One region of the Lysinibacillus sp. RS10 genome, then DNA from elsewhere that is predicted to be linked to it. Evidence: predicted binding sites of a transcription regulator. Region 1 holds the regulator's gene; the other holds the start of a gene.

Region 1 (10,532 bases):
AATAAACCAGAAAAATCCATTAGTTGGAGAGTGCTTAAGTTTAGAATTAGGGGATTGAATTGTCGTTGATAGCTGTACGATTTCCTCAGGTATAATTTGTTTTCCATTTATTTTCCCTTTGTTCAGATGAACTTGCCCCCATTTAGCTAGCTCTCTTAATGAACTATACATATTCATTTTGCTGCCATCGCATATATCACTTTCATACCAAAATGGACTATCATTATGAATTACTTCTATATGCTGTTCGTTTTTTTCACTGAACCAATTTGTTTCAGTAAAAGACAATGTCTGAAATACTTGCTCATCCACAATTTCTGCAATAGTTTTTCCAGTAACTTCAAAAATGACTTTGGCAAGTAGTTCTACATTGATATCTCGATATGCCCAGTTATAGCCTGCTTTATATTCCTTAATTATTTTTCCATTTTGCCAATGTAAACCGTGTGTATGTGTGAGTAGATGTCTTATTGAAACGTCTCCAAAAAACTCTTCATTCCCCAAATAATCACTTAGTTTATCATCAATCGATGCAATGTAGTTATGATAAATCGCATATGCCACAGCAAAACCAACGTAAGCTTTACGAACAGAAGCAAGATGAAAAAGAGTATGTGGCCCAACATTTTTTGCTCCTTTTTGTTGTCCTTGCACACCAAAATATTCTTCTAGTACAGTTTGACCATGCTTAATAATAATAACTCCGCCACCTGTACAATCTAATTCTGAGAAAGTTTTCTTTACTTGTGTAAGTATAGCTTGTGGATTCATTTAAATCCCCCTCAACCTTTCTAGTTCGGTGCCTATTCTTATCATTGTATATCAAATGGAAATTAATACTAGATATGTTTTTTGATTATCAGAACCTTTTATTACCAAAAACGTTATTATTTTGGCTGATCACTAAAAGTTGCTGATTATTTTTAAGGAGGGATTGTGTGGATACTCGATTTACTTATAAGCATTTCGTAGATGGAAATGCGTTTTCACTTCTTGACCCGATTTTTGAAGCTACCCTACTTTTTGCTGTTTTACTACTCATTATTGTCATTATAAAAAAAGTATCTATTTGGTTTTGTTTACTTTTTGCAAGCCTCTCAGTAATTGTCACAGGTCAGCTCCTTTGGTTTAGTGGCATTATTGTTGATGAGCTAAATCTAGGAGGAAGTAACAAGGGCTTTTACTGTTTTGTCGTTATGCTTCTCATTCATTGTGCAGCTGTTTGGATTTCTTTAGTGAAGTCCTCTAAACATGAAAAAATACCGCAGTACTCAGAGGAGATTTAACCTACTGAGTATTGCGGTATTTTATAAATTATAGTGCTTTTACCTTCGCTACAACATTGTCTACTGTGAATCCGTATTTTTCCATTACTAATTCACCTGGTGCAGAAGCGCCGAACTTGTCGATTGCAAGAACGTCTCCTTCGAAACCAGTGTATTTATGCCAGCCGAATGATGCACCCATTTCGATCGCAAGACGTTTTGTTACAGCTTTAGGAAGAACAGATTCTTTGTATGCTGCATCTTGTTTTTCAAAGCGATCCATAGAAGGCATTGAAACTACTGCCACATCCATACCTTCTGCTTTTAATGCTTTTTGTGCTTCCACTGCAAGTGAAACCTCAGAGCCTGTTGCAATTAAAATGGCATCTGCCACTTCTTTTGTAGCAGGAGACACTGTATAAGCACCTTTAGTAACACCTTCACGTACTGTATCAATCGATGCGTCAAGCACAGGTAAGTTTTGACGAGATAATACTAAAACTGTTGGTGTTTTTTCTGAAGCTACTGCTAGCTCCCATGCAACTGCTGATTCATTTGCATCAGCTGGACGAACAACAGATAAATTTGGCATTGCGCGTAAAGATGCAAGGTGTTCGATTGGTTCATGTGTTGGACCATCTTCCCCTACAGCAATTGAGTCATGTGTAAATACATAAGTAACAGGAAGACCCATTAATGCAGAAAGACGTACTGCTGGACGAACGTAGTCAGAGAATACGAAGAATGTACCACCGAATACATTAAGACCACCATGAAGTGCCATACCGTTCATAGCTGCACCCATTGCAAATTCACGTACACCGAACCAAATATTACGGCCAGCATAATCGTCTGCAGAGAAATCTCCAGCGCCTTTCATTCTTGTTTTATTTGAGCCAGCAAGGTCAGCTGAACCACCGAAGAATGATGGTGTTTTCTTCGCAATTGCATTGATTGCCTCTCCTGAAGAAGAACGAGTAGCTACTGATTTACCTGCTTCATATACTGGTAATTCTGAAGCGAAATCCTCTGGTAATTGACCATTCATTGCTTTTTCAAATTGTGCTGCTAATTCTGGGAACTCTTGCTTATATGCTTCGAATTTAGCATTCCAAGCTTCTTCTGGTTGTGCCCCTTGAAGCTCTGCAGCTGTAGTAAATGTATCATATACTTCAGTTGGAATTTGGAATGGTTCATGTGCCCATTCATATGTTGCTTTTGTTAATACAGTCTCATCTTTACCTAATGGTGCACCGTGAGAATCTGCTTTACCTGATTTGTTAGGTGAACCGAAACCAATGACAGTTTTTACTTCGATAAGTGTTGGCTTGCCAGTTGATTTCTTAGCTTCCTCGATAGCTGTGTTAATCGCTTCAACATCTGTACCATCAGCAACTTTTAAATAGTTCCAACCATAAGATTCAAAACGTTTTTGCACGTTTTCTGAGAATGACTTTTCTAAGTCACCATCTAAAGAAATATCATTAGAATCGTAAAGCACGATTAATTTTTCAAGCTTTAAGTGACCTGCTAAAGAGATAGCCTCAGCTGCCACACCTTCCATTAAATCGCCATCGCCACAAAGTGCGAATGTATAGTGATCAACGATGTCATGTCCTGATTTATTGTAAGTAGCTGCTAAATGACGTTCAGCCATTGCCATTCCAACTGTCATAGCAATACCTTGACCTAGAGGACCTGTTGTTGCCTCTACCCCAACAGTATGACCATATTCAGGATGTCCTGGAGTTAATGAATCCCATTGACGGAAGTTTTGAATTTCTTCCATTGGTAAGCCGTAGCCACCAAGATGAAGTAGGCTATATAGAAGCATAGAGCCATGACCTGCAGAAAGTACAAAACGATCGCGGTTATACCATTTTGGATTTGCCGGATTATGGCGAAGTTGTTTTGTCCAAAGCGTATAAGCCATTGGCGCAGCCCCCATCGGTAAACCTGGGTGACCTGAGTTTGCTTTTTCAATTGCATCGATTGACAAAGTTCGGATAGCATTAATCGCTAGTTGATCCGCATGTTGAGTCATTATGTTGTGACATCCTTTCTCGTCCTATATATTGTTCTTTTACAGTTTAGTCAACATTGCTTCAGAAAACAATGTTTTTGTTATACTATTTACGTTTTATAACATACTTTATCTTTATTCAGTTGAAAAATACAGCCTAATTATAAAATAATATTTATTTAAATATAATATTTTCACAGATGTGGACCGTATAAGGCTAACTGAATAAAGATAATGCCTCCGGCGGATGTCACGGATTTTGAAAGGAGTTATTATAAGGATGTTAGCCTAAAACCTTCGCATCCTGCGAAAACGGCTAACTGACCTGCATCGTGCAGGCCTAAGCACAATCCAAAATCAGGACGCAATTACGCTGAGGCGTAATTGATCTAAATGTGACACATTAATTTAGAAATTTATTTTTTTTCGCTTGTTTTACCTTCTCTGGTGTTACATCATTACCTTCTGGATCTACCACTTTTACATTTTCAATTGTATCACGCATCGTTGCTCTAAATGTATCTAGATACTCCTTGCGAAGCGCTGTTTGTTCCTTAGCTTCTGACTCTGTTAATTGTCCACTTTTAGCCTTGGCAGAAAGTTCATTGATTCGGTTAATTTTTTCTTTTGATAACATAGTTACACACCTTTCAATACATATCTTAATGAATATGGTATGCAAAGTATAGCATGGATTCCCTTAAAATGCAGTTATACCAACCTTTTTAGTGACCTTCAATATTTACAATAAATGCCACACAATACATGACTTTGTGAAGTTAGAAGTGTAAACTAATATTAAAGGTTTATTAAGTATGCTTGGGGGAAAAATGAAATGTTTATCAAAACGAAAAGACTATTAATAAGAGAATTTGAGGTTCAAGATTGGCAAGCTGTCTATGAATATACTTCAGATATAAATGTGATGAAATATATTCCGGAGGGCGTTTTTAATGAGGAGAAAGCCAGAAAGTTTGTTTCAGAAAATAGCGGGCAAAAAGCAAAATACTTCCCTATTATTTTACTAAGCGAAAATATTGTTATTGGTCATATTGTTTTCCATCAATGTTTTGGTGACCATACGTATGAAATTGGTTGGGTATTGAATCCGAACTATTACAATAATGGATACGCCTCTGAAGCCGCAAGAACTGTACTGGACTATGGATTCAAAGAAATGAAACTTCATAGAATTATTGCAACATGCCAGCCAGAAAATATCCCATCGTATCGAGTGATGGAGAAAATCGGCATGAGACGCGAAGGTTATTTTAAAAAATGTATTCCCCACGGAGATGAGTGGTGGGATGAATATTATTATGCTGTATTAGATGAAGAATGGGCATAACCAATTCTTTTTACTTTTGTTAATAGATCGTAGGAAACGCTATTAGTTGAAATAAAAATAGCGAGAAGTAGTCAAGAGCTACTTCTTTTTTCAAAATCTAAATGTCCAATACATTGGACGTTTTACATTAATTTTCATATAATAAATTAACCAACACTTTAGACAAAAGGAGGTATAAGTCTGAAGAATATAATAAAAGCACTAAGAAAAAAATTAGGATTAACGCAAGAAGCCCTTGCAAGAGAATGTGGGGTTGTCAGACAAACTATCAATTGTATTGAAAATGATAAGTATGACCCAACGCTTGAATTAGCCTTTAAAATTGCTAAAGCTCTAAATAGAAAAGTTGATGAGGTGTTTATATATGAGTAAATTCCATCTTGAGTATATGATAACAATGAAAGATTTTGTAAAGGAGAGTGCTGCGATATTACGAAAAAATACGAATGAGGTTACGTTACCTGTTTCAAAAGAAGATCAAGATACATTAATTTGTATGCTTAAGTATTTAAAAAATAGCCAAGATCCGGATATTTCAAAAAAATATAAATTACGTTCAGGAGTTGGCTTATCTGCCAATCAAATTGGTCTGAATAAACGAATGTTTACTGCACTTTATAAAGATGGAGATAAACATCATGAATATATGTTAATTAACCCAAAAATCGTTAGTCACTCTTTAAACATGATTTATTTACCTGAGGGGGAAGGTTGTCTTTCGGTCAATAGAAACGTTAATGGCTTTGTTCCAAGATATGAAAGAATTAAAGTTAAAGCATATGACATACACGGGCAAGAAGCCATTTATCATTTCAATGGATACGGTTCCATCTTAATGCAACACGAAATAGATCATTTAAATGGTATCATGTTTTATGACAGAATAAATAAAGAAAATCCATTTAAACTACCAGACAATGTTATTATTGAGAGTTTGTATTAATTAAGAAAAGACTAGTAGAGCAATTTTACCCGAAATAACGGTCAGTACGATTAACTGACCGTTATTGGGCCAACAAAACGTTGGTCCCCTAGCGTCGCCACAAGATGAGGCTTCCTATCAGCAGGATGACGAAACTCCTAATGATTGAAGTTTCATTTTATTTACCCGTCAAACTTTCTTGGTGTTCCCTATATCTCCGATGTACAGTAGCTTTACTTACATCAAAGCCTAGACCTTTTAGTGTCATGGCGATTTCATCAAAGGTGAAGCCTCGATTACGTAGCTTGATAATCTCTTCTACAGGCACATCCTTACGTTCTTGACCATTTGGATTTCCCCGATTAGATAAATTGTTTTCAGGACGATAGCCATTTTCAACGGCACGACGCATACCACGACGTATTTTAGCATTATGGATTCTGCGCTGGTACTCCTCTACGATCGCTAAAATCTCTAGTAGCATCGTATCCATTTCATTTAATTGTACAGGGCCCTCGTCTCGTATAGAAAAAACATCCGTTTCAGTTTTTTGTAATAAATGCAATACTGCCATTCTAGCATTTCCACGTCCTAAACGTGTTTCATCCTGTACAAATAATGCTTTAACTTCTTTTTCTTTTATAAAGTCGAGCATTTCAAGTAAGCCCTCACGTTCCACATCATAGCCACTATGCTTATCCATAAAAACGTGCTTCACTTCGTAGCCCTGCTCTTTAGCATAGCGCATCAACTCCTCCTGTTGACGCTCAAGCGAGGAACTTTGTGTCTCTTTTTCTGTACTTACACGGCAATAGACAACAGCCGATTGTTGTTTATTTATCATTGTTCATTTCTCGCAATTTCAATTGAATTTATGGGCATGGACTGGTCACCCACTACTGGAATCACTAGGGATTTACCTGCAATAATATCAACGTTCGATAATTCATTTTCTACTTTCACAAGCTTAATCCAATCATCCGTTTTCATTTTACCAGAGTATTGTTCAGCTAACGACCATAAACTATCACCATGTTCGATTTCAATTTCAGCGTAAGTAACATCGCCTGGATCTGTTATAAAAAGGTATGCTGCAAATAGTAGACATGCCCCTAATAAAGTAGTAATATGTGGATTTTTCTTTAACCAGTTCATCATCATAACCCCTTTTAGAATGTTTGTTCGGAATGTATGTTCTTATAATAATGCGAACAAACGTTTTTGTCAAACACTTTTCGAACCTATGTTTGCTTAAGTGTTCGCATTCTGTTATACTACTAATAAGTAGAATGATTAGAAAAAAAGAGGTGAGCAATCATGAAAAAAGTTTCGAAAAGACAAGAAGCCATATTAGAGTTCATCAAAGAAGAAGTACGCACAAAGGGGTATCCACCATCTGTACGTGAGATTGGTGAAGCAGTTGGACTTGCTTCAAGCTCAACAGTTCATGGACATTTAGCTCGTTTAGAACAAAAGGGCTTCATTCGTCGAGACCCAACTAAACCACGCGCTATTGAAATCCTAGAGCCAGAGGATTCTATTCAAAAGCAACAAGTTGTACATGTCCCACTTGTTGGGAAGGTTACAGCAGGTTCTCCAATCACTGCTATTGAAAATATCGATGAATACTTCCCACTTCCAGATATTTATGGTACAAGCGAAGATGAGTTATTTATGCTAGAAATTATGGGTGAATCCATGATTGAAGCTGGCATCTTAGACGGTGATTTAGTCATAGTTAAACAAAGAGCAACAGCTAATAATGGTGATATTGTCGTAGCCATGACTGAAGAGGATGAAGCAACTGTAAAGCGTTTCTTCAAGGAAAAAAACCATTTTCGTTTACAGCCTGAAAACGCAACAATGGAGCCGATTATCGTAGACCAAGTTTCTATTTTGGGGCAAGTTGTTGGTCTCTATCGTCGTGTACATTAAAAGTATCTCAATATTAAAGTAGAAAAAGAGGATATTATGTTCGCATATACCTCTTTTTCTTAATTTAAGGCTAGAGAATTAAGCAAGATGAGAACGAGTACACGCATTTAGTCCAGTCCTTTTGGAAAAAATCAAAATACGAAAACGTGTTGCTAGTATTAGCACTAAATGAAGATGTCGAAGGAGACTTTTCGGACATCTTTTTTCTTTTGAGCATAACTTTGCTTAAAAGAAAAAAGAATCCACTTTAGAATGGATTCCTTGTAAGCATCGAAACGTCGAACTAGCAGTTTTAAGTTATCAAGTCTTATGCCTCTACTTTGAATTTCAAACTTGCCTTTACAAATGCAGTAAACAATTTCTTCGATCCTTCATCTCCTACAATGGCTAGCTCTTCAGGATGCCACTGTACGCCCAGACAAAATGGTAAATCTTCGTGTACTACCGCTTCAACGATACCATCACTTGATTTTGCTACTACTTTCATTTTTTCCGCAACTACATTTACAGCCTGATGATGAAATGAATTGACAGCAATTTGCGCTTCCTCAATAATCGTTTTTAATAGTGTATCAGGTGTAACATGAACATAATGTGTAGCAACGCCTCGAGCCGCTTGTTGTTTGTGCTTTAATAATTTACTACTGTGATATTCGCTATCAATATCCTGATAGACCGTACCTCCTAGCGCGACATTTAGTATTTGCATCCCTCGACAGATGCCAAAAATCGGCATTTGGCGAATAAAGGCCGCTTCAATTAAGGCAAGCTCCACTGAATCCCTTTCTGGATGAACTTTCCCTAATTTCGGTGTAGGTTCTGCACCAAAGAGGAATGGATGTACATCATAGCCACCCGATAATAATAATCCATCCGTTAACGATAAAATTTGTGCTACATCCTCTTCTACGCCAAGCGGAATTATCAATGGAATTCCACCAGCTTCAATGACACTTTTGCTGTAGGCGGCATTTAATCTAGAAGACAAATCATCTTCCACAAAGGCCGTTATACCGATAACTGGTTTCACTTTATCCCCTCCATGATCCACAAGATTTACGACTTACCAACATTCAAAATACCAATTCATCAACGCGTTTCCATAAAAATAGACAACGATAGCTGCTAGCGCAATAGATGGTCCAAATGGTATAGGCGTTTTTCTTCCCTGCCCGCGGACCTTTAACACCACTATTCCAACAATCATTCCAATCACAGCTGATACAAATAGTGTCAGAAGTGTATGTATTGTGCCGAGTACAAGACCGAGTAAGAAGAATAATTTAATATCGCCACCGCCCATACCACCTTTTGATAAAGCAGCAATACTATATAGTATGCAAAATCCTACTACAGCACCAACTATACTATCCCACCACGGAGACAATGGCGATATCAAGCGTCCAATAATGAGTAATGGTAAAAAGAATAGGAGTATTTTATCAGGAATAAGCATATACGCAAAATCCGATACAACAATAATTACTAATAATGAAATCAATACTAGTGCTACGAAAAATTCTGCACTAAAGCCTAATTTCCAATAAGCCAAGGCAAATAATATGCCTGTTATAAGTTCCATCAGTGGATAAATCCCAGAAATTTTTTGACCACAGCTACGGCATTTCCCACCTAAAAACACATAAGACAACACAGGTATCAAATCAAGCACAGTCAACTTTCTCTTACAATGAATACAATGCGAAGGTGGACGGAGAATTGACCCTTTTATTGGTATTCGTAAGCCCACTACATTAAAAAATGAGCCAAGTACGAAGCCAAAAAGTAAAACGATAATTGTATAAGCCATTTCCATCTTTATGTCCTCCTATACCAATAGACGCCCATACATTTCAAGTATGCGCGCCATTTAAATTATTGTGATTCTTCAAAATAGAACGTCGTTACCTGTTTTTCCTGTTCTCCTAGTATGCTAAAGTTAATTATATCAGATTTCATCACACGCTTTACGTCATATTTTTAGAATTTTTAAAAAATATATTTCTAGCAATTTAAGATTTGAAGATTTAATCACAATCATAATGAAAATAGCCTATTAGAAAATACTTCTAACAGGCTTTTTCAAACGATCTCTATTATTTTTTCAACAATCGCCCCGACAGTAGCAACCCAATTCCACCAACCGTCATAAACAGTATTGCTCTAATTAGTAAATCGAGGGCCGACAAATCGAAGAATATAAGTTTTACAAAAGCAACAATTAAGATGATAAAACCAGTTAGGCGTAATGCTCGTAAATGACGACCTGAGCTAAGCCATAGCGCAACGCTTGCTGTAAGGAATAATGTAATTGTTGAGAACACAATACTTAGCTTCCAATCAAGTATCCCATTATATGCAAGCTGGAATATTAGCCCCTTAACAGCTATCATCGTAAGCACAACGCCTGCACTTACAATTGGGTCCAAAAGTTTCTCTAGTTGCACTTGATAGATTTGATAAATACGCCCCTTCTTTAGTAAATCGACAATAATTACTACGATAACCGCAATATACACGATTCTTGTCACTATATTTAACCACGCTACACCTTGCATATTGTATGGTATAGCTACAAGCATTAGTGTAAAGAGAAGGAAAAATACACTAAGAGCAGGTGTTAATGCACGCCCTTTATATTTTATTGGTACTAGAAGCGATCCGACAAATAATAAAGCGGTTATCATACACATCAGATGCGGAATATTACTAACATCCGCAAAATACGTTGCATCAATCTTTCCGATATAAGCTAAGAAATAACTAGTTGTTATTACAGCTAAAATATCAATCACATACATATCCTTCATGAACTGTTCAAATACAGTCAATATCTCTTTTGGACGTCTCGCATATAGATAAATAATCAGGAGATAAATTCCAGGCATCACCAAACTCGCATGATTTATGCTGAAAAATGGTGCCGGCTCATGAATACTAAAGTTTATGGCAAGTACAATCATAAATAAGAATGAGCCGACAACCTTCATGATACTTGCTCGTAAACGTAAACTCATCATAACACCTGCAAAGACGATG
Region 2 (10,532 bases), 2.2 Mb from region 1:
GAAATGCAACAGGAGAATCATAAGAAAAATCCGATTAGTATTGCGTTTAATGGTTTATTTGAAGCTATAAAGAAGAAAGAGTTTTGGTTATTAGCTGGAAGTTTTTTCATTTGTGGACTTTCAACTAGTGGGTTAATTGGTACTCATTTTGTTTCTTATTGTATTAGCTTTGGTATCCCTTTAGTAACCGCTGCATCCTTTCTTTCTTTTATGGGAGTATTTAATCTCGTAGGCACTACTTTATCAGGGTGGCTGTCTGACCGTTTTGATAATCGATGGTTATTGTTTTGGTATTACCTTTTAAGAGGAACGTCTCTGCTTATACTCCCGTATGCATTAATGCAAGGGTCGCTCACTTTACTGACAATCTTTACAATTTTTTATGGATTAGATTGGATTGCAACAGTGCCTCCAACGATAAGTATTTCTAGACAAATTTTTGGAACAAATAAAAGTGGCATTATTTATGGGTGGATTTTTGCATCACATCAAGCAGGGGCAGCAGTTACAGCTTATGGTGGAGGCCTTATCTATAAGTTTTTCAATTCATATACTTGGGCCTTTTTCCTTGCAGGGGTGTTCTGTGCATTGGCAAGTTTATTTGTTATCATCGTGAAAAAACAAACACCTCATCATGCCAATACTTGAAAATAGGCTACTCGATTTTCCTTTGGGCGCAATTCTAGCTTTCGTCGGTTCTCGAAATTTTATTAGCGATCGGTATTTAGCAGCATCGAGCCGCCGTTCCTCCGATTTGTTTTGATTGTCGCTTCACTTTCGCACAAAAAACATTTGTTGCTGGAGTTTCATTTTATCAAGATAAATTAGAGTGACATGCCAGAAAATGCATACTAAGTGAAATGGTTGATTGGAGTGGAGGCTGGGCGACTCCTTGGGGAATAGCGATAGAGGAACGAAGGCTAAAACCATCACGTCCTGTGATAACGCCTTCGTGACCAACATCCTGTTGCCCCGAGACCCTGCAGCGAAGCGAAGCGGCTCATCGGACGCCCCCAGGAAAGCGCCCAGCCGGAACGGAAATCAACCCCACGTTATGCCGAAAAGCCATACTTTTTTAATAAGACATCAAATTTCATTGAAGTAATAGTTGAAGTTGAAGCCCATAACATATCGGCTTCAACTTTTTTGTATAAAAAATTTTTGACATCGCTCAAACAAAAGTTTATAATATAAACAAATATAATAAAAGGTGATGCTATGAATGAAAGAGAACAGGCGGTCCTTGCATTAATTCGCCAGAATCCGTTTATGTCTCAGCAAGAGATGGCAGATAAGATGAATTTATCTCGTCCAGTCCTTGCTAATTTAGTGTCGAGCTTAACGAAGCAGGGAAAAATTGTCGGTCGTGCGTATATTTTACCTGAAGAAAATGAAATTGTTTGTATCGGTGGAGCCAATCTTGATCGAAAATTTCATGTAAAGGGGAACGTACAGTTCGGTACATCCAATCCTGCTAGCTCTTCATTTAGTGTAGGTGGTGTTGGTCGAAACATTGCTGAAAACTTAGGCAGATTAAATCATCAGGTTACATTACTGACTACTGCCGGCAAAGATGCGGATTGGCAAGTGATCCAAGAAGCTTCAGAGCCATTTATGAATTTACGTTATGTGGAGCAGCTCCCTGATGCTTCGACTGGTTCCTATACTGCGATTATGGATGAGCAGGGCGAACTAGCATTAGCGGTGGCAAACATGGAAGTATATGAACTACTGTTGCCAAGTTTGCTAAAAAAACATGAGGCCATGCTGATGAATGCAGGCTGCTTTATTATGGATTTAAACTGTCCAAAGGAAACAGTAGCTTACATTCAGCAGGTGTCGATTGCCCGCGAAATTCCGTTTGTCATCGTACCTGTGTCTTCGCCAAAAATGAATCGACTGCCAGATACGTTGCAAGGTGTAACGTGGTTTATTTGTAACACAGATGAAGCAGAGACAATTATCGGTCATGCAATTGAAGGCTCTGCACATTATGAAAAAGCTTTACAGCAACTTCTTAAATTAGGTGCTGAGCATGTAATTATTACAGCTGGTAGCAATGGGGTGTATGCAGCTTCTACTACAACGAAGCCAAGTCATTTCTCAGCTAAGGCTATAGAAAAAATTGAAGATGTAACAGGTGCAGGGGACGCCTTTGTCAGTGCTGTGATCCATAGCTGGCTTACTGGGCAATCCTTTGCAACATGTATTGATGCAGGCTTAACGAATGCCAAAAATACGCTTGCATCTCCCTATACAGTAAGACCTGAGCTATCAGTTGATTTGTTAAAAAGTGAAATGGAGGAATAACAATATGAAAGAATTCATCGTATTATCAGAAGAAGTAAAAGCAGGACAAGCACAAGGTTTACCAATCGTAGCATTAGAATCAACAATTATTTCTCACGGAATGCCATATCCACAAAATGTACAAACAGCACGTGAAGTGGAACAAATTATTCGTGATAATGGTGCTGTACCAGCAACTATTGCATTAATCGACGGTAAAATTAAAATTGGTTTATCAGATGAAGAACTTGAAATGTTTGGTAATGCACAAGGTGTAGCTAAAACATCTCGTCGTGACCTAGGGTATTTATTAGCAACAAAAAAATTAGGTGCGACAACAGTAGCAGCAACAATGATTTGTGCGGAGCTAGCTGGCATTGAAATTTTCGTAACAGGCGGTATCGGTGGTGTACACCGTGGTGCTGAAACAACAATGGATATTTCGGCAGACTTAGAAGAATTAGCACAAACAAATGTAGCTGTAATTTGTGCAGGGGCGAAGTCTATTTTAGATATCGGCTTAACACTAGAATATCTTGAAACAAAAGGTGTACCAGTCGTTGGATTTGGAACAGATGAACTACCAGCGTTCTATACACGTCAAAGCGGTTTTGATGTAAACTTCAAGATTGATACACCAGAGGAAGTTGCAGAAATGCTACGTGCAAAATGGCAATTAGGCTTAAAAGGTGGAGCTGTGATTGCTAATCCAATTCCTGAGGCTGAAGCACTTGAGCATTCATTCATTACAGAAATCATTGAAAAAGCTCTAGTTGAAGCGGAAGAAAACGGTATTCAAGGTAAAAACGTGACACCATTCTTACTTGGAAAAGTGAAAGAATTAACAGAAGGTAAAAGCCTTGATGCCAATATTGCATTAGTGAAAAATAATGCAGTAGTTGGTGCAAAAATTGCTGTAGCGTATAATAAATTAGGCTAAACAATTATATGAGAAGAGAGACTCTTTGCGAAATATTAAATTCGCAGAGGGTCTTTTTATTCATTTCGTATTATGTTTTTTCCATTTTTCACATTGTTCACGAGATTAACTAAACAAAATGACACAGTTACTTTACAATAGCCCATAATATTTTATACAATTGAATTTATATCTAATCTGAAAAATTTGACGAACAAGGTGGACATGTTATGGCGAAAGAGCAAATTTTGACTCCTGAGGACGTTTTTGAGTTAGTCAAATCCTACATGAATGATGAAAATGTCGCATTCGTGAAAAAAGCATATGAATTAGCAAGGGATGCCCATATTGAGCAATTCCGAAGCTCAGGTGAACCGTATATTATTCACCCAGTGCAAGTAGCTGGTATTTTAGCTGAATTACAAATGGATCCAGAAACAGTTGCGGCTGGTTTTTTACATGATGTTGTCGAGGATACGGATTTTACGCGCGACGATTTGGTTCGTGAATTCGGCGAAGAGGTAGCAATGCTTGTAGACGGTGTAACAAAGCTTGGAAAAATTAAATATTTATCGAAAGAAGCGCAACAAGCAGAAAATCATCGGAAAATGTTTGTAGCTATGGCGCAGGATATTCGTGTCATTTTGATTAAACTGGCAGACCGTCTACATAACATGCGCACGTTAAAACATTTGCCTGCAGAAAAACAACGCCGTATTTCTAAAGAGACGCTTGAAATTTTTGCACCACTTGCGCATCGTTTAGGGATTTCGACTGTTAAATGGGAGCTTGAGGATACAGCACTTCGTTATTTAAATCCACAGCAATATTATCGCATTGTCAGTCTTATGAAGAAAAAACGTGATGAGCGTGAAGCGTATCTAGACAATGTTATGACTGAGATGAAGTCACAGCTTACAGATGTTGAAATTGGCGCCGATGTATATGGTCGTCCGAAACATATTTACAGTATATATCGTAAAATGGTGTTACAAAAAAAACAATTCAACGAAATTTATGACTTATTAGCCATTCGTGTACTTGTCGATAGTATTAAAGATTGCTATGCCGTACTTGGAATCGTTCATACTTTATGGAAGCCGATGCCTGGACGTTTTAAAGATTATATTGCGATGCCTAAACAAAACCTATATCAATCACTGCATACAACAGTCATTGGTCCTTATGGTGATCCATTAGAAGTACAAATTCGTACGAAGGATATGCATAAAATTGCCGAGTACGGGATTGCTGCACATTGGGCATATAAGGAAGGTAAAAAAATAGATAATGAAAAACAAAATGTCGACCAAAAATTGACGTGGTTCCGAGAAATTTTAGAATTCCAAAATGAGTCTTCTAATGCTGAGGAGTTTATGGAATCGTTAAAATTTGATTTATTCTCTGATATGGTCTATGTATTCACGCCTGAAGGAGATGTTATTGAATTACCAGCGGGCTCTGTACCTATCGACTTTGCATACCGTGTGCACTCAGAAGTTGGAAATCGTACAATTGGCGCGAAAATTAATGGTAAAATGGTACCGCTTGATACACCATTGAAAACGGGAGATATCATTGAGATTTTAACTTCTAAGCAATCGTTTGGTCCGAGTCGAGATTGGCTAAAAATAGCCCAATCCTCACAGGCGAAAAATAAAATAAAGCAGTTTTTCAAACGCCATCTTCGAGAGGAAAATATCATCAAAGGAAAAGAGATGATAGAGAAGGAAATCCGTGCACAAGGTTTTGACATAAAAGAAACAATGTCAGCGGAAAATCTAAAGCGCGTTTGTGAAAAATTTAACTATACAAATGAAGAAGATTTATATGCTGCTGTTGGTGTGAATGGTATTACAGCACAGCAAGTGGTTAATCGTCTAGCGGAAAAACGACGCAAAGAGCGTGAACAGGAAGAGGCGCTCGAGAAAATTGAGCAAAAAATGAAAAACCCTATTCCACAAAAACGTACGGAATCGGGTGTTATCGTAAAAGATATCGACAATATGCTTATTCGACTTTCGCGTTGCTGTACGCCAGTTCCAGGAGATGATATTGTAGGTTTCATTACGAAAGGTAGAGGTGTTTCAGTGCACCGTGCAGACTGCCCTAATATTCAAGTTGATGATGAGCAGGAGCGCTTGATAGAAGTTGAATGGGAACGCGGACTTACGCCTGAGAAAAAAGAATACCCTGTTGATATTGAAGTTTCAGCCTTCGATAGACCAGGCATTTTAAATGAAATTATGCAAATTGTAAGCGAAACGAAAACGAATATTTTAGCAGTGAGTGGTCGTGTTGATCGAGATAAAATGGCAACGATCCATTTAACGATTTCGATTTCAAATATTTCTCATTTGCATAAAGTAGTGGAACGTATTAAACAAACACCTGATATATATTCAGTGCAACGTGTGATTAACTAATTGATTGCACTGCTGAATATATATCGTGGGGTAGTAGTAACTTTGTAATGTACCGAAAATGAATCTTCTGGCGCATGCAATGACAGAATTGAGGTTTTAAAAAATGAAAGTAGTTTTACAACGTAGTAAAGCAGCCTCTGTTACTGTTGACGGGAAAGTAACAGGAGCTATTGATAGTGGCTATGTTCTTCTTGTTGGTATTACACATGAGGACACGCAAGAGGATGTTGAATATTTAGCAAAAAAAGTAGCTAATCTCCGCCTTTGGGAAGATGCCGATAAGAAAATGAATCATTCCATTTTAGAGCATGGAGGGGCTATTCTATCCGTCTCACAATTTACATTGTATGGAGATGCAAAAAAGGGGAATCGTCCAAGTTTTACAAGTGCAGCAAGACCAGAAATTGCGGAGCCGTTATGGGAGGCTTTTAATAATGCCTTACGTGAATTTGGTTTACGCGTGGAGACTGGTATATTTGGTGCGATGATGGATGTTGCACTAACAAATGATGGTCCGATTACAATACTTCTTGAGTCAAAATAGTGGTACATTTCCTATCATTCCTGCATACACTATTAAGTATGGTTAGTTTTTGTAGGAAGGAAGTGTCTTATAAATGACGCAGGTGGGAAGCATATCGAATCCATATTTATACGAAACTCTTAACATGATGATTGGTCAGGCAATTGTAGTGCAAACGGAGAAAAATAATCAGCAAGGTAAATTAGTCTCTGTATTACCTGACCATATTGTTGTAGAGGTTAGCCGTGCACCTTTCTTCATTCGTACGGACGAAATTGAATGGGTTACATTGGCAACAAGTTAAAAATAAGCGGAATCAGCATCTCCTTATTCATGTCATGTGAATAGGAGGTGCTTTTTTGTTTCAGCGTGTAAAAAAAGAAATTTTGTTAGAGAATGTATTGAACTAGGGGAAATAAAAAAATTGCGAAGGGTTTAATACAAAAAATGTATAATAAACCAGGTGTGTTGATTAGGAAAAATAGGTTTATTATTGAGTGGCAAAAGGATTTTTTTGTTGCTACTTTGCAAATATATTCCCATTTTTAAATGATTGTAGCCTGTAGCGGAAATTAGAGCCTTTAAATTAATTGAGATGGATAAAAATAGTTAATCAACACGCCTGATAATAAACTAAATTATTTGAACATTGGGCCTTTCATATGTAACATACATAGAAAGACCTATTATGTAGTTAAAATATAAGCGAGGGAAAAAAATGCAAACAGTAGCTATTATCGGTTCTTTGTTTTTTTGGAATAATATTAAAGTGAATTTTATAGAGTTTCCACAAGTACAATTTATCCATTTTCCTTACACTGCTCCTAAGCAAAGTATGGATTTAATAGATGAGGCGGCATCGCAATCAGACATTCTTTTGTTTGCTGGGTCGATTCCGTATTATTATTGTTTCGAAAAAATACAAGCACAGCAAATTCAAGCAGCGTATTTGCCTTTTGATGAATTAATGTTATCGCTGTCATTACTGTCTATTACACACAATCAAAATATCGAACTATCTAAAGTTTCAATTGATTTACCAAAAGAAGATAGCTTTTATCAAGTTATGAAGGAAGCGGGAATTCAGTGTGCTTCCATTCATTTAAAAGATTATTCATGGGTGTACGAACAACAGCGAAAAATAGATGACTTCCAAATAGATGAGTATATTAGCTTTCACAAGGATTTATATGAGGCAGGAGAAACAAGGTTAGCCCTTACTAGTTTACATGCTGTTTTTGTTGCTCTAAAACAATTAGGAATTCCTTCAAGCTACATGGTTGAAAGTAAACATACATTTGTTACAACGTTATCTAAAGCAATTGATGCTTATAAATATTCATTATTGTCCGCATCGCAAATAACTGTAGTATCCATTCGTAGTAGAGAAAATAATATTGTAAACAACCATTTATTTTTAGAAAATATAGAGGAGATTTGTAAAACTTTCAATGCAAGGGTTTCACAATCACAAAGCGAGCCATATATAATTTATGCTACACGTGGAGTGATGAATAAAACAAATATTGCCCATTTCAACTCCTTATTACAACAATTAGAAAAGCGATTTGAAACATTTTTTAATATTGGAATAGGAATTGGCTATTCGTTACAAGAGGCTGAGATGCATTCATCACAAGCTTTATTTTTCACGAATAAATATAATTTTCAAGAATCAACTTTATGCCTTATAGATGAAGAAAGTCGTTTACACGGTCCAATATTTGAAAACGACAAAAATATACCACTATTTAATAATGATAAGCAGATTTTAGAGATTGCTGAAGAAATAAAAATGAGTGCAAAAAATTTAAAACTCATCAAGCAGTTTATTGTAATGCACAATAACCGAGCTTTTTCAGCAGCTGAATTAGCTGATTATATGGACCTTTCTCGTAGATCTGCAGAAAGAATCATTAATCGATTAATAGATCATCATTTTTTAATACTGTCAGGTGAGGAGCAACCTTACAATCAGGGGAGACCCAGAAAGGTATATAAGGCAACAACTCAATTTAATATCTAAATTAATAGAAAATTAGCACTTTACAATAAATTTGAAGTGTTGTATATTTAATTTCAATTAGCGACATATAGCGACAACATTAAAAAGATGTATATTTTATAAATTAATAATGAGAGAGGAGACGAACTTATAATTTATTAGGTATGGAGGTAATAGGAGAAATTACATTTTTTGAAAGAAAAAGCTAATGTCTGAATTCTGAGATGAAGTGGGTGTATAGATGGAAAAAGAACAAGTTGGAACTAAGAAGAGTTGGCTTAAAGTACCTCATACATATACAATAATTTTTGCTATTATTTTTCTCGCAGGTATTGCAAGCTATATCATTCCTGCTGGTGAGTTTGACCGTGTAGAGGATGAAGAAGGACGAATGCTAGTTGTAGATGGTAGTTATCATCATATTGAAAGTGATCCCGTGTCATTTTTTGAGATGTTTACAGCCATACCTATGGGCCTTGAAAAAGGGGCTCAAATCATTTTCTACATTTTTTTAGTTAGTGGAGTGTTTGGTATTATTCGTGCCACTGGTGCAATTGAAGCAGGTGTTTATAAAGGGGTTAAAGCATTAGAGGGGCGAGAAAAATTATTAATACCATTGTCTATGATTCTATTCTCTATTGGTGGATTTACGATGGGGATGGCAGAGGAAACAATCATTTTTGTACCGATTGGTGTAGCTATTGCACGTGCAATGGGATTTGATGCTGTAACGGGGACAGCAATGATCACGCTTGGTGCTGCGAGTGGATTTTTCGGAGGTATGTTAAACCCGTTTACAGTTGGGGTTGCCCAATCTTTAGCTGAGGTACCTTTATTTTCTGGTATTGCTTTCCGTGCGGTAGTGTATATTTTTGTACTAAGTTTTGCAATTTTCTATGTGTCACGCTATGCCTTTAAAGTGAAAAAGGACCCAAAAGCAAGCGTCATTTATGACATTGAACAAAAGGCAAAAATGAATCAACCGATTGCGGATATACCTTCTTTAACAGGTAAACATAAACTAGTTTTTCTTGTTATGGCCTGCGGTATCGGATTTAATATTTATGGTGTTTTCAACTGGGGTTGGTTTTTAACACAACTAACAGCATCTTTTTTAATTATGGGGTTAATTGCGGGTTTAATAGGCGGCTTAAAACCTGGCAACATGTTCGATTCATTTATTGAAGGGGCGAAAGCGGTTACATTTGGTGCATTAATTGTTGGTTTCGCACGAGCTATTACAGTTGTACTTGAACAAGGGAAAATTATTGATACGATCGTTTATGCTGCATCAGAGACAATTGGTCATTTACCACATGCGATAAGTGCAATCGGTATGTTATTTATTCAAGCAATTTTAAATTTATTCATTTCATCTGGTAGTGGTCAAGCAGCTGCAACAATGCCAATTATGATTCCAATTACAGATTTACTAGGATTAGAGCGTCAAATTGCTGTACTAGCATTTCAATATGGTGATTCGTTAACGAACTCCATCATTCCTACTTCGTCTGCACTGATGGCGTATCTAGCAGTAGCAGGTATACCTTATGAGAAATGGATCAAATTTATTTGGAAGATGATTCTTGGCTGGTTAGTCATCGCGTGTATTGCATTAATTGTTGCAGTGGCTATAGGAATTTCTTGATAGATTTTAAGTAAAAAGCTGCGAGGAAAGTACAATTCTACTTTCCTTCGCAGCTTTTTTAGCGAAAATTTATTGGTTTTCATCAAAGTAATTCAATATCCCTTGATAGATGCCGAGAGTCGCTTGTTCTCGGAATTTTGCTGTTGTTACATTACGTTCCTCACTGGCATTACTTAAATAGCCTAGCTCAATGAGGACAGCTTTTTGACGATTTTCTCGTAGAACTAAATAATTCCCTTGTTGAGTACCACGATCTTTTAAATCAATTTTACTTGTAAGTCCATCATGGATCGCCTCTGCAAGGTCTTTTTGGTTACTGTTCATGTAATATGTGGTGAAGCCATTAATAGAGCTGTCTTCCGTTGCATCGTAATGAAGACTGATAAAAGCATCTGCCTCATACTGATGTGCAATTGAAACGCGTTTACGGAGTGCTACATATTCATCCGATTCTCTTGTCATAACAACATTTGCACCAGCTGCACTAAGCTTTGAAGCGAGTAGAGAGGCTGTTTTCAGAGTGATATCTTTCTCATCAGTTCCTCGTTGACCAGTTGTGCCGTGATCATTACCACCGTGTCCAGCATCTACGACAATAGTGAGCCCATTTAATGTGCCTTCCTTGCGTGGTTTAGAATTTTCCTTTTTTGTAGAAGTAGCAGCTTTGTTCGACGAAGAAGTAGTAACGACCCAGTTCGCCACAAATGCCGTTTTGTCTCCTA

The links. Region 1 encodes LexA, which represses DNA repair genes until DNA is damaged. Its sites were predicted from a motif close to CGAACATATGTTCG; they were not measured.
Region 2: a site for LexA is predicted at 1,173-1,186, ahead of ACB089_RS07010 (carbohydrate kinase). Genes of this name have one in related genera too.

The regions. Positions count from the first base shown of each region.
Region 1 covers NZ_CP167122.1:3,611,557-3,622,088, forward strand. Annotated here, with positions in the region: gene ACB089_RS18460 (serine hydrolase domain-containing protein) at 1-771, opposite strand, end outside; gene ACB089_RS18465 (hypothetical protein) at 939-1,286, shown strand; gene tkt (transketolase) at 1,315-3,309, opposite strand; gene ACB089_RS18475 (DUF896 domain-containing protein) at 3,692-3,925, opposite strand; gene ACB089_RS18480 (GNAT family N-acetyltransferase) at 4,124-4,636, shown strand; gene ACB089_RS18485 (helix-turn-helix transcriptional regulator) at 4,817-5,008, shown strand; gene def (peptide deformylase) at 5,001-5,579, shown strand; gene ACB089_RS18495 (recombinase family protein) at 5,737-6,402, opposite strand; gene ACB089_RS18500 (LysM peptidoglycan-binding domain-containing protein) at 6,399-6,713, opposite strand; gene lexA (transcriptional repressor LexA) at 6,876-7,493, shown strand; gene ACB089_RS18510 (gamma-glutamyl-gamma-aminobutyrate hydrolase family protein) at 7,801-8,523, opposite strand; gene ACB089_RS18515 (prepilin peptidase) at 8,557-9,309, opposite strand; gene ACB089_RS18520 (DUF2339 domain-containing protein) at 9,590-10,532, opposite strand, start outside.
Region 2 covers NZ_CP167122.1:1,388,476-1,399,007, forward strand. Annotated here, with positions in the region: gene ACB089_RS07005 (MFS transporter) at 1-648, shown strand, start outside; gene ACB089_RS07010 (carbohydrate kinase) at 1,219-2,310, shown strand; gene ACB089_RS07015 (pseudouridine-5'-phosphate glycosidase) at 2,315-3,229, shown strand; gene ACB089_RS07020 (RelA/SpoT family protein) at 3,439-5,634, shown strand; gene dtd (D-aminoacyl-tRNA deacylase) at 5,738-6,178, shown strand; gene ACB089_RS07030 (DUF2642 domain-containing protein) at 6,252-6,461, shown strand; gene ACB089_RS07035 (MarR family transcriptional regulator) at 6,876-8,183, shown strand; gene ACB089_RS07040 (YfcC family protein) at 8,404-9,810, shown strand; gene ACB089_RS07045 (N-acetylmuramoyl-L-alanine amidase) at 9,880-10,532, opposite strand, start outside.